3 regions of the Methylobacterium sp. C1 genome follow, and region 2 is predicted to be linked to each of the others. Evidence: predicted binding sites of a transcription regulator. Region 2 holds the regulator's gene; each other region holds the start of a gene.
What was found. The regulator LexA, encoded in region 2, represses DNA repair genes until DNA is damaged. The targets are predictions, from matches to a motif close to TGTTCNNNNTGTGTTCNG.
Positions count from the first base shown of each region.

Region 1: a site for LexA is predicted at 3,551-3,568, ahead of dinB (DNA polymerase IV). Genes of this name have one in related genera too.
Region 3: a site for LexA is predicted at 4,888-4,905, ahead of BKE41_RS25295 (UvrD-helicase domain-containing protein). Genes of this name have one in related genera too.

Region 1 is NZ_CP017640.1:2,072,052-2,079,184, forward strand. It holds gene BKE41_RS09535 (aminodeoxychorismate/anthranilate synthase component II) at 1-262, opposite strand, end outside; gene pabB (aminodeoxychorismate synthase component I) at 259-1,632, opposite strand; gene rimO (30S ribosomal protein S12 methylthiotransferase RimO) at 1,990-3,336, shown strand; gene dinB (DNA polymerase IV) at 3,592-4,674, shown strand; gene BKE41_RS09555 (hypothetical protein) at 4,833-5,078, shown strand; gene BKE41_RS09560 (hypothetical protein) at 5,147-5,347, opposite strand; gene pncA (bifunctional nicotinamidase/pyrazinamidase) at 5,467-6,093, opposite strand; gene BKE41_RS09570 (quinone oxidoreductase) at 6,105-7,082, opposite strand.
Region 2 is NZ_CP017640.1:2,467,959-2,475,091, forward strand. It holds gene BKE41_RS11370 (AAA family ATPase) at 1-998, opposite strand, end outside; gene BKE41_RS11375 (Mu transposase C-terminal domain-containing protein) at 995-2,992, opposite strand; gene BKE41_RS11380 (hypothetical protein) at 2,994-3,215, opposite strand; gene BKE41_RS30265 (helix-turn-helix domain-containing protein) at 3,294-3,833, shown strand; gene lexA (transcriptional repressor LexA) at 4,176-4,904, shown strand; gene BKE41_RS11390 (ComEC/Rec2 family competence protein) at 4,898-7,133, opposite strand, start outside.
Region 3 is NZ_CP017640.1:5,465,459-5,472,591, forward strand. It holds gene BKE41_RS25275 (YbjN domain-containing protein) at 1-237, opposite strand, end outside; gene BKE41_RS25280 (accessory factor UbiK family protein) at 528-812, opposite strand; gene BKE41_RS25285 (hypothetical protein) at 972-1,220, opposite strand; gene BKE41_RS25290 (PhoH family protein) at 1,354-2,070, opposite strand; gene BKE41_RS25295 (UvrD-helicase domain-containing protein) at 2,484-4,877, opposite strand; gene BKE41_RS25300 (AsmA-like C-terminal region-containing protein) at 5,275-7,133, shown strand, end outside.

The DNA of each region.
Region 1 (7,133 bases), 400 kb from region 2:
CCGCGCCGATCGCCTGGTGGCCGAGGCAGACGCCGAGGATCGGCACCGCGCCCGACAGCTCCCGGATCGCCGGCAGGGAGATCCCGGCCTCCGCGGGGGTGCAGGGCCCGGGCGAGACCACCAGGGCCTCCGGTTCGAGCGCCCGGATGCCGGGGACGTCCAGCGCGTCGTTGCGCACGACCCGGACCGTCTCGCCGAGCTCCTCCAGGTAGCGGACGACGTTGAAGACGAACGAGTCGTAATTGTCGAGGACGAGGATCATGCGAAGGCCTCGAAGACGCGGGCGGCCTTGGCCAGGGTCTCGTCGTATTCCGGGCCCGGCTCCGACAGCAGGGTCACCCCGCCCCCGGCCTGCAGGACCGCCTGGTGCGCGTCCATGAACACGGTGCGGATCGCGATCGACGTGTCGAGCGCCCCGTCGAAGCCGATCCGGCCGATGGCGCCGCAGTAGAGTTCCCGCGCGTCGCCCTCGATCTCGGTGATGATGTCCATGGCGCGGATCTTCGGGGCGCCCGTGATCGAGCCGCCCGGGAAGGTCCCTTCCAGGAGGTCGAGGGCGTCGAGCCCGTCGCGGAGGTCTCCGGTCACCACTGACACCAGATGGTGGACGTTGGCGTAGGTCTCCAGCCCGCACAGGGTCGGCACGGCGACGCTGCCCGGCGTGCAGACCCGCGACAGGTCGTTGCGCAGCAGGTCGACGATCATGACGTTCTCGGCCCGCTCCTTGACGCTGGCCTGCAGCGCCTCGGCCGCCGCCCGGTCGGCCACCGGGTCGTCGAGGCGGCGGGCGGTGCCCTTGATCGGGCGCGTCTCCACGTGCCGGCCGTCGAGGCGGATGAACCGCTCCGGCGAGGACGAGGCCACGGTCAGGCCCTCCTGTTCCAGGTAGGCCCCGAAGGTCGCCGGATTGGTCTCGCGCAGCCGCCGGTAGAGGGCGAACGGGTCGAAGCCGGCCGGCAGGTCGGCGACGAAGCGCTGGGCGATATTGGCCTGGTAGATGTCGCCGGCGCGGATGTATGCGCGGACTTTTTCGACAGCCTCTTCATAGCTTTGGCGGTCGAAGTTCGAGCGCCACGCGAGCGGTTGGGCCGGTCGGGCTGCGGCCGGGACCGGCGGCTCCGCGCCGCCGAGCAGGTCGGCGAAGCCGGCGAGCCGCGCCTCCGCGCGGGCCCGCCGCGCGTCCGGCGCGGTCTCCGGGAAACCCGTGGCGACCAGCCGGGCCGTGCCGGCGGCGTGGTCGACGACCAGGGCCGTGTCGTAGAGGTTCAGCGCGATGTCGTCGGTGAGCCCCGCCCGCCGGGCCGGCGCCGCCACCCGCTCCAGCGCCGCGCCGAGGTCGTAGGCCAGGTACCCGATCGCCCCGCCGGGGAACGGTTCCGGCCCGGGCTCGAGCCGGTAGGGTTCGAGGCAGGCCCGGAGCGCCGCCATCGGGCCGCCCGCCACCGGTCGCCCGTCGAGGGTCGCGCGCCCGTCGCGGTAGCGGAACCGCGCGAACGGGTCGGCGGCCACGATCGAGTGCTGCCCCAGCGGGTCGTGCCGCATGGCGCTGTCGAGGAAGGCGAGCCCGGGCAGGGCGCGCAGCCGGGCCGCCGCCGCGACGGGATCGATGAAGGGGATCTCTCGGGTCCACATGACCGGGTTCAGGGCCGTTATCCTCGGGCTGTGCGTCGTCCGCTGCCGTCGCACAGGCGATGCCGCGGGGGAAGCGGCAGTTCCACGCAGGCCCCGCCGCCTCGCGCGGGCGGGCCGTGTCCGGGGCGCAGGGCCGCGCTGTCCCGTCCTGATGTGGGGTCTGAGAAGCCCGCCGCAAAGCTTTGCTGTCATGACAGGATCCGCGTCCGGGCCCAGGCTCGCGCGCGGGGCTGGTCACCCCTGCGGCGGCCGGCCTCGCGCGGAGGCGCCGGAGCCTGTATAGGAGCGCGACCCCGAATTCCTGGTCCCGCGCGCCGGGCGGCCGATCGCCCCGCCGGACTGTCCGACCCGAATGCCATGACCGCCACGCCCGCCCCCCGCGGCCCCGCTCCCGGCGCCGCCCCGAAAATCTCGTTCGTCTCGCTGGGCTGCCCCAAGGCGCTGGTCGATTCCGAGCGGATCCTCACCCACCTTCGCGCCGAGGGCTACGAGCTGGCCCGCCGGCACGACGGCGCCGACGTGGTGATCGTCAACACCTGCGGCTTCCTCGACTCGGCCAAGGCGGAGTCGCTCTCGGCGATCGGCGAGGCCATGGCGGAGAACGGCCGGGTGATCGTCACCGGCTGCATGGGCGCGCAGCCGGAGGAGATCCGCGAGAAGTACCCAGACCTCCTGGCGGTGACCGGGCCCCAGGCCTACGAGTCGGTGGTGGCGGCCGTCCACGAGGCGGTGCCGCCGGCCCACGACCCGTTCCTCGACCTCGTGCCGCCGCAGGGGATCAAGCTCACCCCGCGCCACTACGCCTACCTGAAGATCTCGGAGGGGTGCAGCAATCGCTGCAGCTTCTGCATCATCCCGTCCCTGCGCGGGAACCTCGTCAGCCGCCCGGCCGCCGACGTGCTGCGGGAAGCGGAGAAACTGGTGAAGGCCGGCGTGAAGGAGCTGCTGGTCGTCAGCCAGGACACCAGCGCCTACGGCGTCGATATCCGCTACAGTGAGAGCCCGTGGCGCGACCGGCAGGTCCGCGCGAAGTTCTACGACCTGACCCGGGAGCTCGGCGAGCTCGGGGCCTGGGTGCGGCTGCACTACGTCTACCCCTACCCGCACGTGGACGAGGTCATCCCCCTGATGGCCGAGGGCAAGGTGCTCCCCTACCTCGACATGCCGCTCCAGCACGCGAGCCCGTCGGTGCTCAAGCGCATGCGCCGCCCCGGCAATCAGGAGCGCCAGCTCGACCGGATCCGCAGCTGGCGGCAGACCTGCCCGGATCTCGCGATCCGCTCGACCTTCATCGTCGGCTTCCCCGGCGAGACCGAGGCCGAGTTCGAGGAACTGCTGGCCTGGCTGCAGGAGGCCAAGCTCGATCGGGTCGGCTGCTTCGAGTACGAGCCGGTGGCGGGCGCCACCGCCAACGCGCTGGGCGACCCCGTGCCGCCGGCGGTGAAGGCCGAGCGCAAGCGCCGGTTCATGGAGACGCAGAACGGGATCGCGCTGCGGCTGCAGCGGGCCAAGGTCGGCAAGCGGCTGCCGGTCATCGTCGATTCCGTCGAGGGCGGGGTCGCGCGGGGCCGGTCCAAGGCCGACGCGCCGGAGATCGACGGCACCGTCCACGCCGCCTTCCGGCGCCCGGTGCGGGTCGGCGACATCGTCACCGTGAAGATCGACCGGGCCGAGGCCTACGACCTCTACGGCAGCGTCGCCTGAGGCGGCGCGCCGTGGCGACGATCCGAACCGTGCCCTCATCCTGAGGCGCCGAGCGCTGCGGAGGCCTCGGAGGAGGGCTCCAGCCGGCCGCGCGATCCCCGGAGCCCTCCTTCGAGGCTCGCTCCGCTCGCACCTCGGGATGGGGGCGTGGGTGGGATATCCCTGTTGACGCCCCGTCCGGCACAGCTTGACCCCGCAGGGTCGCCGCGATCTTTAGAACAGAGCGGGAACCAGCGGCGGATCTCCGAGGCGGCGATGGATCCGGAGGTCGCGCTCCGAAAAATCATCCACATCGACATGGACGCGTTCTATGCCTCCGTGGAGCAGCGCGACGACCCGTCCCTGCGCGGCAAACCCCTGGCGGTGGGCGGCTCGCGGGAGCGCGGCGTGGTGGCGGCGGCGAGCTACGAGGCGCGCCGGTTCGGCGTCCGCTCGGCCATGCCGTCGGCCACCGCGCGGCGGCTGTGCCCGGACCTGCTGTTCGTGAAGCCGCGCTTCGAGGTCTACCGGGCAATCTCGGAGGAGATCCGCGCGGTCTTCGCCCGGCACACGGCCGTCATCGAGCCGGTGGCCCTCGACGAGGCCTATCTCGACGTCACCGAGAATCTCCTGGGCCTCCCGACCGCGACGGCCGTGGCGAAGGCGATCCGGGCCGAGATCCTGGAGCGCACCGGGCTCGTGGCCTCGGCCGGGGTCTCGTACAACAAGTTCCTCGCCAAGGTGGCGTCCGACCACAGGAAGCCGAACGCCCTGTTCGTCATCACCCCCGCCATGGGGCCGGACTTCGTGGCCGCGCTGCCGATCGGCCGGTTCCACGGCGTCGGCCCGGTCACCGAGGCGAAGATGAAGCGGCTCGGGATCGAGACCGGGGCGGACCTGCGCGCCTGGACGCCGGAGCGCCTGCGCGAGACCTTCGGCTCCGCGGGCGCCTACTACCACGCGGTCGCCCGCGGGATCGACGAGCGGCCGGTCCGCGCCCACCGGGTGCGCAAGTCGATCGGCGCGGAGACCACCTTCTCGGACGACACCGCCGCCTTCGAGGTCCTGGCCGCCCGGCTGGCGCCGCTGTTCGACAAGGTCTGGGCCGCGGCCGACGCCAAGGGCATGCGCGCCCGGACCGTGACCCTGAAGCTCAAGTTCTCGGATTTCGCCCAGGTCACCCGGGCCCGGTCGCTGCCCGTCCCCGTCGCCGACCGGGCAGGGCTGGAGCGGATCGGCCTCGACCTGCTGGCCGGCCTGTTCCCCCTGCGGCGCAGCGCGCGGCTGATCGGGGTGTCGCTGTCGGGCTTCGCGCAGGACGCGCCCGAGGCGCCGCTCCAGCTCGGGCTGGCCCTGTGACGGGCTCCCGCCGCGGGGCCCGCGCCGATCCCGCGATGATGCGACGCGGGATCGCGGTGCGGTCCCGCACGCCGGGCCCGCGCGGCCGCCCCCACAGGGGATCCGTCCGGCGCGGACCGGGATTGCCCGGGGCCCGCACGAACCGAAGGGTCCGCCCCATGTCGAAGCCCGCCTCCCCGGCCCCGTCTCTGGTTTTGTCCGCCGCGCTCCTGCTGACCGTCCCGGCGGGCGCTGCCCGCGCCGACGGCACCGCCGCCTTCGGGGCCGCCAGCGCGGCGCAGCTCCGGGGCTACTCCGCGAGCCCCGCCCAGCTCTACGTCCCGGCGGGCGGCCCGTCCGCCGGGCTCGCGACCGGCCCGGCCCCCGCACCCCGGCGGCCGAAGCCGCCGGCCCGCGCCCGCTGACGGGGAGCGCCCGGGCCGCGCCGGCCCGGGCATCCGTCACGCGTTCAGGCTGTCACGCGTTCAGGCTGTCACGCGTTCTTGCGCGGCCGGTGGTCGGGGTCGACGCCGCCGTCGAGCTTCGTCTCGTTGTCGACGTCGCCCTCGAAGGTCGAATCCGCCTGCAGATCCGCCGGGTCGGCGCCGCTCATCCCCTTCGAGGTGCCGATCCCGGGATTGCCCTTGAGGTCGGCGTCCGTGGGCGTGTCGGTCTTCGGGTGCTTGCCTGACATGCTGGCTCCTGACTGGCATCCCGACGGACGCCGATGCCGGGCCAACGCATCGGCGCGGGGCCGGTCTCCCGCGCGGCGTGCGGCGGTTCGCCTCCCGCCCCCGGGGCCGGTCAGCCCGCTCAGCCGATCTGCGCCGACCGGATCCGGCGCACCCCCGCCGCCTCCATGCGCGCCCAGGCCTGCGCGAGCGACCCGTCCACGTCGATCCCGCGCACCGCATCCTCCACCACGAGGACCTCGAAACCCGCGTCGCTGGCGTCGAGCGCGCTCCAGGCGACGCAGAAATCGGTGGCGAGGCCGCACACGGCGACGCGGGTGATGCCGCGCTCCCTGAGCGCCCCGGCGAGCCCGGTGCGGGTCGACCGGTCGGCCTCCAGGAAGGCCGAGTAGCTGTCGACCCGGGGATCGAGCCCCTTGCGCACCACGAGGCTCGCCCGGTCGGTGGCGAGACCCGGCGCGAAGGCGGCGCCCGGGCTGCCCTGGACGCAGTGGCGCGGCCACAGCACCTGCGGCCCGTAGGGCAGCGCCACGGTCTCGAACGGGGCCCGCCCCGGATGGGTCTCGGCGAAGGAGACGTGATCGGCCGGATGCCAGTCCTGCATCAGCACCACGTGCCGGAAGCGGTGCTGGAGGTCGTTGATCGGGCCGACCACCGCGTCGCCTTCCGGGACCGGGAGCGCCCCGCCCGGCAGGAAATCGACCTGCACGTCGACGACGAGGAGCAGGTCGGCGCTGCCGGGCGTCATGGTCGCCTGCCTCAGGGCAGCATCACGATCGAGCCGGTGGTCTCCCGGCCCGCGAGGTCGCGGTGGACCTGCTGCGCCTCGGCCAGCGGGTAGGTGGCGTTGACGGCGATCTTCACCGCGCCGTCGCCGACCACCTTGAACAGGCGGGCGGCCGCCTCCTCCAGGGTGGCGCGGTTCGACGAGAAGGTCGCGAGCGTCGGGCGCGTCACGTAGAGCGAGCCGCGCGGGGCGAGCAGGCCGAGGTCGAGCCCGGTGATCGCCCCCGAGGCCGAGCCGAAGCTCGCCAGCAGGCCGAGCGGCGCGAGGCTGTCCAGCGAGCCCATCAGGGTCGCCTGGCCGACGCCGTCGTAGACCACCGGCACGCCCTTGCCGCCGGTGATCTCGCGCACGCGCTTGGCCACGTCCTCCTCGCGGTAGAGGATGACGTGGTCGCAGCCGTTCCGCTTGGCGAGCTCCGCCTTCTCGGGGCTGCCGGCGGTGCCGATCACCGTGGCGCCGAGGTGCTTGGCCCACTGGCAGGCGATCAGGCCGACGCCGCCGGCGGCCGCCTGCCAGAGGATCGTGTCGCCGGGCTTCACCGCGTAGGTCCGGTGCAGCAGGTACTCGACGGTCAGGCCCTTGAGCATCATGGCGGCGGCGGTCTTCTCGTCGACGCCGTCCGGGATCGGCACGGCCGCGGAGGCCGGGATCACCGGCTCCTCGGCGTAGCAGCCGTCCGCCACCGAACCGTAGGCGACCCGGTCGCCGGGCTTGAACTGGCTGACGCCCTCGCCCACCGCCGTGACGGTGCCGGCGCCCTCCTTGCCGGGGGTGTAGGGCATGTGCGGGGACTTGTAGGCGCCGGTGCGGAAGTAGATGTCGATGAAGTTGACGCCGATGGCGGCCTGCTTGACCCGGATCTGCCCGGGGCCCGGCTCGGCCAGGGGCACGTCCTCGAAGCGCATCACCTCGGGGCCGCCATATTCGTAGACCCGGATCGCCTTCGGCATCGTTGGACTCCCGCTCGCCGCCCCACGCGGGGGCGTTGCAGCCCGAGATAA
Region 2 (7,133 bases):
AGGCGTTTGAGGCTGCTCTGGCGTTTGACCTGCGGGGCGGGCGCGGCTCTCGGCCCCTCCAGGTCGCGCTGGAAATGCGGGAAGGTCATAAGAGCCGCGCGGATGTCGACCGCGTGAACCATCTTGCTCTGCCGCTCCCGCGCGAGTGCGCGAGCCACCGGCAGCACCTTGCCGAGGCCGTCCGCGTGGCGAGCGCTGGCGAGATCCCGGCACAGCCGGAACGCATCCATGCCCTCTACGTCGTAGCGGCTGGCGATCAGATCCGCGTCCGTCTCCAGGATGCAGTCGATTTCCTCCCGGATCGGGAGGCGGCGGGCGATCTGTTGGATGGCGGCTTGGCTGGAGCTGACGAGCTTGATCACCTCGTCGTTGCCAACGAACACCATCTGGATGCGCGCCTGCTCGCTGATGGTCAGCAGCTCGCGTGCCGAGCGCAGGGTGAGGTTCTGCGCCTCATCGAAGAGCATGACGGGGGCGAAGCACGCTTCCCGGCACAGGCGCTTGAGGGTCGCCGCGATGCTGTAGGCCGGGCGTACTCCGAGATGCGGGGCGACCTCTTCGAACACCGCCATGGTCGAAGCGCCCATCACGCTCGACACGGTGACGAGCCCAACAGACGGCCCCTCAAGCGTGCTGGAGCGGCGCACCGCTTCCTCCAGGGCGCGTGTCTTGCCGACGCCAGGCGATCCGATGATCAGGGCGTTCTGGCCGAAGCGCAGGCAGCGATCGATCGCACCGTGGATGAGGTTGGCCGCCGAAGTGGGGACGAAGGGTGTTTCCCAGATACCCTGCTCCCGACGCCGCGCTTCGATTGCAGCCCGCCTCTCCGCCTCAACGGTCGCGCGCACCTTCTCCGCCTCGCGCTCCGCGCGCTCGCGACGGAAAGCTTCGGCCGCCTCACGGCCGCGCCGCTCCGGCTCGGTGCGCAACCACTCGAGCACTTCGCGATCGACGGGATCGTTCGGATCGAAGTCAGTCCAAGGGCGCAGGTCGCTCACGGCGTCCCCCTCAGCATCTGCGTACGAGCGAGAGCGGCGTGGATCTTCGCCTCTTTCTCCGCACGCTCGCGCTTCTTGCGGTCAACCGGGTTCTCCAGGACCTTCCGGCCCATCTCGGCCATCGTGGAGGCGAGACCGATCGTGCCCTTGCTCTCCGGCACGGGCGGTGCCGGCTGACGGGCGGCTGACGCGATCATCTCCGCGGGCACGTCGAGATCATCGATCTCGCTCGCAGTGGCGGCGATGTCGGCCAGCGCCAGCCCCTTGCGCCGCGCGGCCTCGCGCGCACCGCGTGGATCAAGCCGGGCATAGACTGGATCCGGGCGGGCGATGCCGATCAGCGCGCCCTGCATCGTCAGCACCGGGACGGCGTCCCAGGTGACGAACTTCGGCAAATGCACACGCACGCGCTGGCCGCTCAGTCCGGCGAGCTGATCGCAGAAGTAGACGTCACCGTCGAACCGGATCTTGCCGTCCGTGACGATGCGCGTACCCTCAGTGGAGAAGGCCATCAGCAGCGCATCGGCATCTGCGTCGGTCCGCTGCCAGCCTTCCTTGACGGCTCGCCCGTAGGCGACGGCTGGGGACAGGCCGCGCAGATCGCCCTTCTGAGGGTCGCTGTTGTAGTAGGCCAGCAGCCCCTCGAACCGGGCGCAGAACTCATCGAAGCTTCCGTCGAACGGCTCCGGTGCACGCCCAAGGTTGCCCGAGCGCGTCTTCATTCGGTCGCCGCCGATGTAGCCTTTCACTGGAGCTAGGATCTTCTGCTCCAGGGCGCGGAACGAGCCCTCCAGGATGCCCTTCGCCGCAGCGTTGTATGGAGCCGCTCGCGTGATCCCGCCGCCTTGCCCCGATCGACAATCGAGGTTGGTGAGCTTTATGGCGTCGCGCACGAAGTCGGCGAAGGCGTACTCCGAGCCGTTGTCGAGGTAGAGGTGAGCCGGCATGCCCCAGTGCGGATCCTGAGTCATGGCAACGAAGCTGCGGATCAGATCAGCGTTGCGGACCGCGGTGCCGGGCTCGCACAGCACGAGGTCCAAGCGCAGGCGGCGGTTCGCTGCATCGAGCCAAGCGATGCCTTTGGGTGTCGCGAGTGAGCCATCCTGCCGCCGCACGTACACATCGAAGTGGTGCACGTCGCCGTAGACCACCTCCATGGGCGCGAGACCGGCAGAGGTGAGCCGCACCCGCGGCCGGGCGTTGTCCCATTCCTTCGTGTTGGTGCGGTATCCGTGGACGCGACGAGCATCCCGGCCGGCCTCGATGACGTGCTTCGGGAGCCGGCAGGCCGACAGGTTGGCTTCGTAGTCTCCGATGCCCGCCTGGGCCGTCAGCTCGGCCAGGCGCTCGGATGCTAGGCGCACGACGCCGCTGTAGCTCGTGCCATTGCCCCAGAGGGCGCGGATGTACCGTTGGATCGTTCCGGCGATCCGCTCGCGGGTATCATCATCCAGGGCGACAGTCGCGGCATCCCAGCGACGGGTGATGATCGGTAGGCTCTCCGGCTTCACCTCGCGCCGCTTGCGCACGAGGCCGCGGATGCCGGAGGCCGTCGCCTTGCTGACCTTGCGCTCGATGTCCCGAAGGCTCGGGACGAACCAACGTCCGTCCGGGCCGCACACCTCAACGCCTGCCAGCGCCTCCATGACGGATCGGCGTTCGCGCGAGCCCTTCGGATGGGCGAGAGCCGGACGAAGGAAGTAAGCCCACCACTCGGCCGCTTGAACGGCTCTCGCGGACGGGTTCAACAGCCCTTCAACACGCGTTTCCGCGGCTTCAATGCGGAGCTGAAGTTCGGGCGGGAGGCTCGTTGCCAGAACGCGCCACGAAGCTCCAGCCTGTCCACCGCGCCCGTGGCACATGCGAACGTTGAGGCGCGATCCGCGCCAGGTCTGCGCCTTCCCGGAGCCGATCCGCCCTAGAGCGTGCCGAACCTTGCGTTCAGAAATGCCAGCAGCCTGAGCCACTTCGGAGGCGGTGACCCAGTCCTCCATTTCAGGCCGCCGTATCCAGCACGTCCCGGATAATCTGCGTCCTAAGGGCTATGGCCTTGCGACCAAGAGACCGCCCCTTCAGCGCTCTGTAGGCGAGCTGGCGACAGATGCCGCGGGTCTTCAGATACGTATTGAGCGAGCTGCCCTGTGCGATGAGGACAGAACGCACACGTGCGTATTCGGCCTCATAAGCTTGCACGGTATCGTGCAACACGATGTCCATGATAGGCTCCGGTTTTGTAACCGAAATGGAAACACCCCTGTAGCCATTATGTCAACTCCCATCGATCGAGGGCTGCCGGTGTCGTCATCCAACCAAGCGCAACAGATAAATGCTGATGCTGTCCTTGATCGGATGAAAGAGATATATGATGTCGATACAGATACCGCCTTGGCCGATGTTCTTCGCACCACTAGACAAAACATATCAAAGTGGAGATCGCGTAACTCAGTGCCTTATGCAGAGGCGGTGGCCGCATCATATGCTCGGAATGCGTCAATAGATTACATTCTGACGGGTCGAGGCGATAAAGGTCGACAGCAAGGTGGCGAAGTAGAACTTGATGTTCAGCTCTTGCGAGCGATCTTGCTTAGCCTGCTGGCCTTTGAGCGCATCAAAGTCATTGGTGCGGACACCGTGACCGAGCTCAATCAGATGGCTAAAGCTATTGCTTTCCAATATAAACGAGCGGCCGAGGCTGCGCAGCAGTTACAGAAAAATGAAGGGCTCGATGCCGAAGCGGCACGTGCCGTAGCCGTTGCGGCAACAGAACTCATGTCCTCGGATGGGACGGCATTCGGTCCGCGCCTTGATCCCACGGACACCGATCGCAGCGACTGACCGACGCCTCACGCCGCAGGGTCCGCAATAGGGTCCGCATTCGGCCGACCGCAATGTGCATGGTCCGCAAAAAATTACTGCCGTACAACGAGTTACTTATAACTGGCGATGCCGGACCTGCGCGATCAAGGTCCGCAATGCGGGTCCCCCAAACTGTGGAATGGCATCAGATTTTTCTGCCCTCCGCCAGTTAGCGATGGCGAGTTGCCCGCCAATTTGGCTGCGCCGCCCCAGAGCGTGGCGGTGCCGCTCTTGCGGAACACTTGCGGAACGTTTAACCTGTTCGTGATTTGTTTCGGAGACCGTCACGTGGCGGTCCGCCAAGCCGCGAGTCCCCCGTCGATGCTCACGCGCAAGCAGCTGGACCTCCTGCGATTCATCCAGAGCCGGATGCAGGAATGCGGCGTCCCGCCGTCGTTCGACGAGATGAAGGATGCCCTCGACCTCAAGTCGAAATCCGGCATCCACCGGCTGATCACGGCGCTGGAGGAGCGCGGCTTTCTCCGGCGCCTGCCGAATCGGGCGCGCGCCATCGAGGTGATCCGCATCCCCGAGAGCCTGACGCAGGCCGCGCCGGCGCCCCAGACCCCCGCCGAGCCGCGCCGCTTCACGCCGAGCGTGGTCGAGGGCGGCAAGTCCAAGCAGCCGCCGGCCCCGGCGAGCACGCGGATGATCGACGAGTCCGGCCGGGCCATCTCGATCCCCGTCATGGGCCGGATCGCGGCCGGTACGCCCGTCTCGGCGATCCAGAACCAGAGCCACGCCATCACCCTGTCGCCGGACTTCGTGGCCGGCGGCGAGCACTACGCCCTCGAGGTGCGCGGCGACTCGATGGTCGAGGCCGGGATCCTGGACGGCGACCTCGTGGTCATCCGCAAGCAGGACACCGCCAATACCGGCGACATCATCGTGGCGCTGATCGACGACGAGGAGGCGACGCTCAAGCGCCTGCGCCGCCGCGGCTCCTCGATCGCCCTGGAGGCCGCCAACCCGGCCTACGAGACCCGCGTGCTCGGGCCCGACCGGGTCCGGATCCAGGGCCGCCTCGTCAGCCTCGTCCGCCGCTACTGAAGCGGCTCGGCCGGCGCGTCGCCGGGAGCGAGGTCTCCGCCCGGCGCGGCGGCCCCGTCCTCCGCGGTGACCGGCCGCGGCGGTCCCGGATCGCGTCCCGGGGCCGGCCGCCAGGGCACGGCGCGCCCGTCGTCCCGGGCGAAGCGCGCGGCGAAGCCGTCGCCGTCGGCCCGGAGGGCCACGGCCCCGCGGGCGGCGAGGACTTGCCGATCGATCACCAGGGGGCCCGTGCAGGTCGGCGGCGCCGCGAGGAAGGTGATCAGCACCGCGGCGCGGGCGCAGTCCTCCGGGAAGGCCCGCCTGTCCCGGACGAGGGCGACCGCCCGCCCGTCCGGCAGCCGGGCGGTGCAGCCGAGCCGGTCGCAGCGCCCGCTGCCCGACCGGACGATGAGCGCCGCGGGCCGCCGCCCGTCACCGTCCGCCTTCAGCCACTGCTCGAGGACGAAGCCGGAGGGGCTTCCGAGGGCCGCGAGCCGCCCGTCCGGACCCCGCACCGCCGCTCCCGCGCCCTGCCGGTCGACGTAGAGGTCGTAGCGGTCGGGCCGGGCCGCGAGGACGAGGCCGAGCAGGACCGGCGGCACGGCGAGCCAGCGCAGGCGGGAGGCCGGCAGCGTCGCCAGCAGCAAGCCCGCGGTCAGCAGGGTCAGCGCCGCGGCGCCGAAGGCCGGCAGCACCAGGCTCGCCCGCTCGAACCCGGCGATCCAGTCCGAGATCGCCAGCATGCCGGCCACCGCCTGCCCCATCAGCCACCAGACCGGCCGGTCGAGGGCGAAGGGATAGGCGAGGCAGCCGATCACCGCGGCGGGCATCACCACCAGGGAGACGAGCGGCAGGGTCAGGGCGTTGCCGACGAGGCCGAAGGGCTGGACCGTCTGGAAGTGGTAGGTGGCGAAGGGGGCCGTCGCGACCTGCGCCACAAGGGTCGTGGCCAGGGTCCCGGTGATCGCCGAGAGGCCGGTGCCGACGAGGCGGCCGATCCGCCCGGCCCCGGGGCGCACGAACAGCCGCCCGTCGATCAGCCGGGCGCAGGCGATCAGCCCGGCCACGGCGCCGAAGGACATCTGGAAGCTCGGGCCGAGCAGGCCCTCCGGCTCCCGGGCGAGCGCGATCAGCGCCGCGAGGGCGAGGTTGCGCATCGACAGGGCCGGCCGGTCCACCAGGATCGCGCCCAGCATGATCAGGGTCATGATCAGCGAGCGCTCGGCCGCGATGTCCCAGCCCGAGAAGGCGCAGTAGGCGGTGACGCCGACCATGGCGAAGCCGGCCGCGATCTTCTTGATCGGCCAGAGGAGCGCGCAGAGCGGCACCGCGGCGAGGACCGCCCGCACCAGCCAGAACACCACGCCGGCGGCCAGCACCATGTGGAGGCCCGAGATCGACACCACGTGGTAGATGCCCGCGGCGCGGAGCGCGTCGTTGGTCGCCGGTCCGATGAGGCCGCGCTTGCCGGTCACCAGGGCCGCCGCCACCGCGCCCGCCTGGCCGCCGGCGGCCTCCGCGATCCGGCGCGTGAGCCCGTTGCGGGCCGCGTCCAGCGCCGCGGCGAGCCGCAGGCCCAGCGGCGGCGGCTCGGACGGCGCCCGGACGGTGACCGCGCCGACCAGCGAGCCCACCGCGCCGATCCCCTGGAAGTAGGCGTCCCGGGCGAAGTCGTAGCCGCCGGGCCGGGCCGCCTCCGGGGGCGGCAGCAGCCGCGCCGTGGCGGCGACGACGTCCCCGGGGCGCGGGATCGGCGTCTTGCGGAACGAGACCCGCACCCGGGCGGGCCGCGCCTCGGGCGCGAGGCCGGCGAAGCTCTCCACCCGGATCACCAGCCGGGCGCCGACCTCGCGCTCGTCCAGGGCCTCGACCGTTCCGACGAGCGGACCGATCGTGGTGCGCGTCAGGATCGGCGCGGCGACCTGCGTGACCCGCCAGGTCGCCGCCGCGAAGCCGAGGAGCGCGGCCGCCACCGCGAGCGCCGCCGCCAGGGCCGCCGGCCGCGCGCCGAGGACGGGAACCGGCGCCAGCGCGAAGGCGGCCGCGATCAGGGGCGCGGCCAGGCTCGGCGCGCCGTCGGCCGCCGCGAAGTAGACCAGGATCCCGCCGCCGAAGGCCACTGCCAGCCAGGGGAACAGCCGGCGCTGCTCGGCCTCGCGGGCGAGACCGGCGGCGACCCAGCCGCGGAGCGCCGGTAGGGCGGGCGGGAGGGCTCGGACGCGCGGGCCGATCAGCGCCACCGCGCCGCCC
Region 3 (7,133 bases), 3.0 Mb from region 2:
GCGCTGCCGCTCCGGCACCTTGAGGTCGAAGGCGCAGGCGACGTGCAGCGCCTCGACGTCCTCGATCCACGTGAAGGCGACGTTGTAGTCGGTCCAGCGACCGGGGCTCGTGACCGACATCTCGTCGGTCTCGGCCCGGTCGAAGATCCAGTCGCGCAGGGAGGCCAGCCGCTCGACGACGTCGAGCGGATGCTCGTTCCGGTCCGGGTCGTGGAAGTCGACGTTGAGAAGCGGCATGACGATCCAAATGGACGGCCCGGACGAGATCCGGCCCGACGTGGCGGTGACGCGAAACCGGAGCGCGAGAACACTCCGAGAACTTGAACGACCGGCAGATCTAGGCCGGCGGTGATGCGATCGACTGTCGAAGCTCTGCGGACATTGCCCCGCTGCCCCCGAATCACCCTATGCCCGACTATAGACCGGCCGTGACTCGCGACACAAAGTGCAGGTCACATTCAGTGAACAGGAAACCGGATCGTCGACGCCGCTTCCTGTGTAAAAGCCCGCGGCGTTGCCGCGGAGACTCAGACCACCTCGCTTAGGCCCGCGGCGCCCGCTCCGGCGCTGCCGGCTCGCGCCTCCAGGGCCGCCACGCGGGCCGTCAGGGCCTCGTTCTGCGCCTGCAGCTGGGTCACGAGGTCGCGGAGCACGTCGAGCTCCTCGCGCGAGGCGATGTCGAGGTCGCGGACGACGCGCTCGAGCTGCGCCCGGACCACGGTCTCGGCCTCGCGGCGGACGCCCTGGGCGGCGCCGGCGGCGTCGGTCATCAGGCGGGCGAGGTCGTCGAACAGTCGATTGGAGGGGGGCATCGGGGTCTCCCGGATCGGCCGGCTGCCGCGGCGGCCGCCTGACGGCGCGATTCGAGCCGACGAGATAGGAATCTTCGCGATGGGGAGCAACGCCCGGCCCGGTCCGGGACCGAGCGGGGAGGCGGAGCAGGGCCGTCGAGGCCCGCTCCGCCGACGCCATCACATGTGGCGCATCATGCGGCGGTGCATGCGGCGATGCATCATCCGGCGCTCCATCCGGCGGTGCATCATGCGACGCTCCATGCGCCGGTGCATCATGCGGCGCTCCATCGGGGTCAGGCGGACGTGGGTCACCGCGTCGGGGGCCGCGACGGCGCCGGGCATCGCGGGGGCCGCCGAGGCCGGCTGGACGAGGGCGGCGCCGCCGAGGGAGGCCAGCACGGCGAAGGCGAAGGTCAGTTTCCTCACGAGGAGACTCCAGTTCTCTGAAGGCCGGGCTCGGCGCCCGGTTCATCCTCCCGGATGGGAGGTGCGGAGAGTCGTCTCGTGCCGGGGGACGGCACGGCGGGCCTGCGAGGACCCGCCGCCATCAACTTTCGATTTAGAGATTCGTTTCCTCGAACGCCTTCACCCACTCGGCGCAGATGCCCGAGCGGACGATGTCGTTGCGGGTGAACTCCACCACCGGGATCGGCATCATCCGGCTCTTGACCATGTGCATGACGGTGCGCAGGCCCGAGGTCTCGCGGAGATCCGTCTGCGAGACGTCGCCGTTGATGATGACCTGGCAATCGTCGCCGATTCGGGTCAGGAACATCTTGATCTCGTTGATCGTGGTGTTCTGCGCCTCGTCCAGGATCACGAGGCAGTTCTTGAAGGTCCGGCCGCGCATCACCTCGAAGGGGACGATCTCGATGTCGCCGGTCTTCAGGGCGATCTCGAAGGCGGCGGCGCCCATGCGCTCCTTCATGGCCTCGGTGAGCGGGGCGACCCAGGGGGCGATCTTCTCTTCCAGGGTGCCGGGGAAGTAGCCCAGCGACCGGCCCGAGGGCACGTTCGGGCGGGTGATGACGACCTTGGCGATGCGGCGCTGGCGGAGCTGGTCCGCCGCGCGGGTGCCGGCGATGAAGGTCTTGCCGGTGCCGGCGGGCCCCAGGACGATGACCTGCGGCGAGCGGGCGAGGGCGTCGAGGTACTCGGCTTGGCGCTCGGTGAGCGGTTGGATGGGAGCGAGATTGCGTTCTTCGTCGAAGCGTGTGCGATGAATGCGGGACGTGCGGTCTTCAACCAGTTCAAGTCGTGCGCGGCGTCTCTTCATGGATGTACACTCCAACGGGACTTGCCAACCTGGATCTGTATCTGAACTGCCGTTTACCTGCGTGCTCCCGGGTCTACTCGTTTGCGGAACTTAATACCGGCCCCAGGCCGAAGGTTCCGCCCCGCGCTCGTCCGCCTGTGGAGAGCGTCACGACGTTTCGTGCGCGGCCGAATACGCGATGCAACTGACGCACCATCGCGATTCGCGCCCGACGATTGCGCGTCGGGTGTGACTAAGGGGTGACGGTCGGTCGAGAGGCTTCGGAAAAGCCGCGCGGCTGGCGCGGATGCATCAGGTTCGGGACGGTGGTGTCGCGGTGACGCGGCATCCGGCACGATCGCGATCCTCCCCGCCCGCACGGGCGAAGCCGGCCGACCCTGCCGCCCTGACACGTCCGGGCTTGGTCGGCGGGACTAGCTCGATCCGGCCTGGACGAAGCTGTCGAGGACCATCTTCCGGCCGGCCTTGTCGAAGTCAACGGTCAGCTTGTTGCCGTCGACCGCGGCGACCGTTCCGGGGCCGAACTTGGTGTGGAAGACCCGCTGGCCGGCCTGGAAGGCCGAGGGCGCGCCGGTCGACTTGGCGATCAGCTCGCCCTCGATCTGGCGCGGACCGCCCGCTTGGCCGCCGGACCGGCCGCCCGGGGTCGCCGCGCGGAAGCCGCCCGCGGCGCCGAACCCGGACCGGCCGCCCGGCGCGGTGTTGGCCTGCGCCCGCTGCCAGCCCGGCGTGCCGTAGCTCGACCCGAACGGCGCCGGGTTGCGGTCGAACCGCGAGGCGCCGGCGGAGAAGTGGGCGGGGGCCTCGACCACGTCGACCGCCGTCTCGGGCAGCTCGTCGATGAACCGGGACGGGATGGTCGAGGACCAGAGCCCGTGGATGCGCCGGTTGACCGCGAAGGACAGCTTCGCGCGCTTGCGCGCCCGGGTCAGGCCGACATGGGCGAGGCGCCGCTCCTCCTCCAGGCCCGCCCGGCCGCTCTCGTCCAGCGCGCGCTGGTTCGGGAACAGGCCGTCCTCCCAGCCGGGAAGGAACACGGTGTCGAACTCGAGCCCCTTGGCGGCGTGGAGCGTCATCAGCGAGACCCGCTCGGCGCCCTCGGCCTCGGAGGCCTCCATCACCAGGGAGACGTGCTCCAGGAAGGCCGCGAGGTCGGGGAACTCCTCCATGGAGCGGACGAATTCCTTCAGGTTCTCCAGCCGGCCGGCGGCGTCGGCGGAGCGGTCCTTCTGCCACATCTCGGTGTAGCCGGACTCCTCAAGGATGGTCTGCGCGACCTCGCTGTGCGGCTGCGATTCCACGAGCCGCGCCCACCGCGAGAAACTCTCGGTGAGCGCCCGCAGGGTGGAGCGGACCCGGGGCTTCAGCTCGTCGGTCTCGCACAGGCGCTCCGCGGCGATCCGCAGCGGCAGCCGGTTGGCGCGGCCGTAGGTGTGGAGCTGCTGCAGGGTAGCGTCGCCCAGGCCGCGCTTCGGCGTGTTCACGATCCGCTCGAAGGCGAGGTCGTCGCTGACGTTCACGGTGGCGCGCAGGTAGGCCAGCGCGTCGCGGATCTCGGCGCGCTCGTAGAAGCGCGGGCCGCCGATGACCCGGTAGGGCAGCCCGAGCTGGACGAACCGGTCCTCGATCTCGCGCATCTGCGCGGAGATCCGCACCAGCACGGCGATCTCCGACAGGGGGTGCTGCTTGGACTGGAGGGATTCGATCGACTCGGCGAGCATCCGCGCCTCCTCCTCGGAATCCCACGCGCCCGTGACGGTGACGCGCTCGCCCGGCTCGTCGTCGGTGCGCAGGGTCTTGCCGAGGCGGCTCTCGTTCTTGGCGATCAGCCCGGAGGCGGCGGCCAGGATGTGGCCGGTGGAGCGGTAGTTGCGCTCCAGCCGCACCACCACCGCGCCCGGGAAGTCGTGCTCGAAGCGCAGGATGTTGTCGACCTCGGCGCCGCGCCAGCCGTAGATCGACTGGTCGTCGTCGCCCACGCAGGCGATGTTCTTCCGGGCCTGCGCCAGCAGGCGCAGCCACAGGTACTGGGCGACGTTGGTGTCCTGGTACTCGTCGACCAGGATGTAGCGGAACCGGTCCTGGTAATTGGCCAGGACGTCGGGGTTCTCCCGCCAGAGCTTGAGGCAGAGCAGCAGGAGATCGCCGAAATCGACGGCGTTCAGCGTCGCGAGCCGGGCTTGGTAGGCCGTGTAGAGGGCGCCGCCCTTGCCGAACGCGAAGGCCGCGGCCTCGCCCGGGGGCACCTGCTCGGGGCCGAGGCCGCGGTTCTTCCAGCCGTCGACGGCGTGCGACAGGGCCCGGGCCGGCCAGCGCTTCTCGTCGACGTTCTGGTCGGCGATGACCTGCTTCATCAGCCGGAGCTGGTCGTCGGTGCCGAGGATGGTGAAGTCGGATTTGAGCCCGACCAGCTCGGCGTGGCGGCGCAGGATCTTGGTGCCGATGGCGTGGAAGGTGCCGAGCCAGGGCATGCCCTCGCCGGCCGGCCCGATCAGCGCGCCGATCCGGTGCTTCATCTCCCGGGCGGCCTTGTTGGTGAAGGTCACCGCCAGGATGTCGAAGGGACGCGCCCGCCCGGTGGCGATCAGGTGGGCGATGCGGGTGGTCAGCACCCGGGTCTTGCCGGTGCCGGCGCCGGCCAGCACCAGGACCGGGCCCTCCGTGGTCTCGACGGCGCGGCGCTGCTCGGGGTTCAGCCCCTCGAGGTAGCCGGCCGCCTCGCGGCGGAGGGCGCCCATGGCGCGGGCGGCGATGGACGTGGCGGGCGCGCCGTCCCCGGCGGCCTGCGGATGCGGACGGTTCTGCATCCCGCTTCCCTGGACCAAATCGCGAACGGCGTCGAGGCCGTTCGCGCCGCGGAGGGGGGCGGAGCCGTGAAACGCGGCTGTCCGCGCCGGGACGATCCGGGGTCTGCAGGCGCGCGCCGCCTGCCCCTCGGCGGCCGCGGATCGGCACGTGTGCGACCGGGGGCCGCCAGCGGCGGAGCGCGACGAGCCCCCTCTCCTCCACGGGAGAGGGGACCCGCGCCGGGTCCGGAGGCCGCAGGCCCGGCGTGCCGCGAGCCGCTCCCGACCGTGGCATCGCCGCTGGCGCCCCCGGCGGCTTATCGTGCTATGGCCGTGGCGACTGACTCGCGGGGGCACGCGGGGCACGGCGGCCCGGTGAGGTCGCGGCCTCGCGCAGAGATGGTGCGGAACGGGACCATTGCGTGATCTTCTGACCGCGCTGGCGTGCGCCGTCATCCTGGTTCTCGTGGCGGCGCTCGCGGTTCCGCCCTTCGTCGACTGGCAGGCCCATCGCGGGCTCGTCGACCGGGCGCTCGCCCGGTCCCTCGGCGTGCCGGTCCGGACCGACGGCCGGATCGAGGTCCGCCTGCTGCCGTCGCCGCGGCTGCGCGTGGACCGCCTCCACCTCGGCACCGATCCGGACCGCCCGAGCCTGGATGCCCGGTTCGTCAAGGCCGAGATCGCCCTCGCGCCGCTCCTGAAGGGCGAGTTCCGCTTCACCGAGACCCGGATCGGCCGGGCCGAGATCAAGCTCCCGGTCGCCGGCCCGGACACGCTGAAGCTGCCGCCCGATTTCGGCGGAGCCCTGCGCGACCGCGACCTCGCCATCGAGAACCTGCAGATCCAGCAGTTCCTCGTCACCACGCAGGTCCCCGCCACCGGGCGGACCGACCAGCTCTACGTCCAGGACCTCCGCCTGCAGGCGCCGGCCCTGGTCGGGCCCTGGCGGATCGAGGGGACGAGCGGCGGCATCCCGTTCCGAGCGGTCAGCGGCACGCCGGGGCCGGACGGGCGCCTCGCCGCCAAGATCTCGGGCGGCGGCGACGCGGCGCCGCGCTTCGAGGCGGACGCGCGGTTCGGCCTCGCCCCTGCCGAGGCCGGCGGCACCCAGGTCGAGGCCGAGGGCTCCGCCCGCCTCGTCGTCGGGCCGCCGACCCAGGCGGCCGGCGCCTACCTGCCGTTCTCGCTGGCCGGCACCTTCAAGGCCCGGGGCACGCAGGTGCGGTTCGAGGCCATCGACCTCGCCATCGACCCCGGCGGCCGGGCCCTGCGGCTCGGCGGCACCGGACGGCTCGACCTGCGCCAGTGGCGCGCCGGTCTGACCCTGGACGCCCGCCGCCTCGACCTCGACGCCTTCCTGGCCTCGGCGGAGGGGCAGAACCTGATCGCCCGCGGCCTGCCGCGCTCGGCCGGCAGCCTGCCGGCGATGCTCGACCTCGACCTCACCGTGGGCAGCGCCGTTCTGGGCGGCGAGGACTGGTCGAACCTCGCCCTCACCGGCACCCTGGAGCGGGCCGGCGGCCTGCTGCTGCGCCGCTTCGCGGTGACCGGCCCGGCCGAGTCCACCGTGACGGCGAGCGGGCAGGTCGAGACGGCGCCGCTGCGCTTCTCCGGTCCGGTGGCGCTCGCCGCCCCCGACTCGGAGGCGCTCGGCCGCTACCTCCGCCGCCTCGGCGCCGAGGGGCCGCTCGTCGCGCTCCTCGACGGGCGGAAGATCGAGGCCGCCGCCGACCTGTCGGCCGCCGGCACCGGCCTGTCCCTGCGCAACATGCGCCTGGGCCTCGGGCCGGCGCGGATCACCGGCAACGCCCGCTACACCGCCGCCGAGGGCACCGAGCGCGGCCGGTTCGAGGCCCAGATCCGCGCCACCGGCCTCGACATCGCCGGCCTGCCGCCCCTCGGGACGGCGCTCGGCACCCTGCGCGACACCGACCTCGCCCTGACCCTGGAGGCCAAGGACGTCCGGTTCGGCGCCGCGGGCTCCGGCACCGGCACGATCGCGGCGCGGATCCAGTCGGACGGCGCCGGCCTCACGGTCGACAGCCTCGACGTCACCGACCTCGCCGGCGCCAGCGCCCGGCTGTCCGGGCAGATCGGCGCGGACGGGACCGGCCGCGTCTCCGGGCGCCTGAAGGCGCCGGCGGCGGCGCCCCTGCTCGGCCTGCTCGAGCGGGTCTGGGTGGGCGAGATCCGCCTGCTGCCCGCCTTCCTGCGGGACGCGCCCCTCGACCTCGCCGTCACCCTCGACCGGGAGGGCGGCGCGGCCGCGGCCCTGCG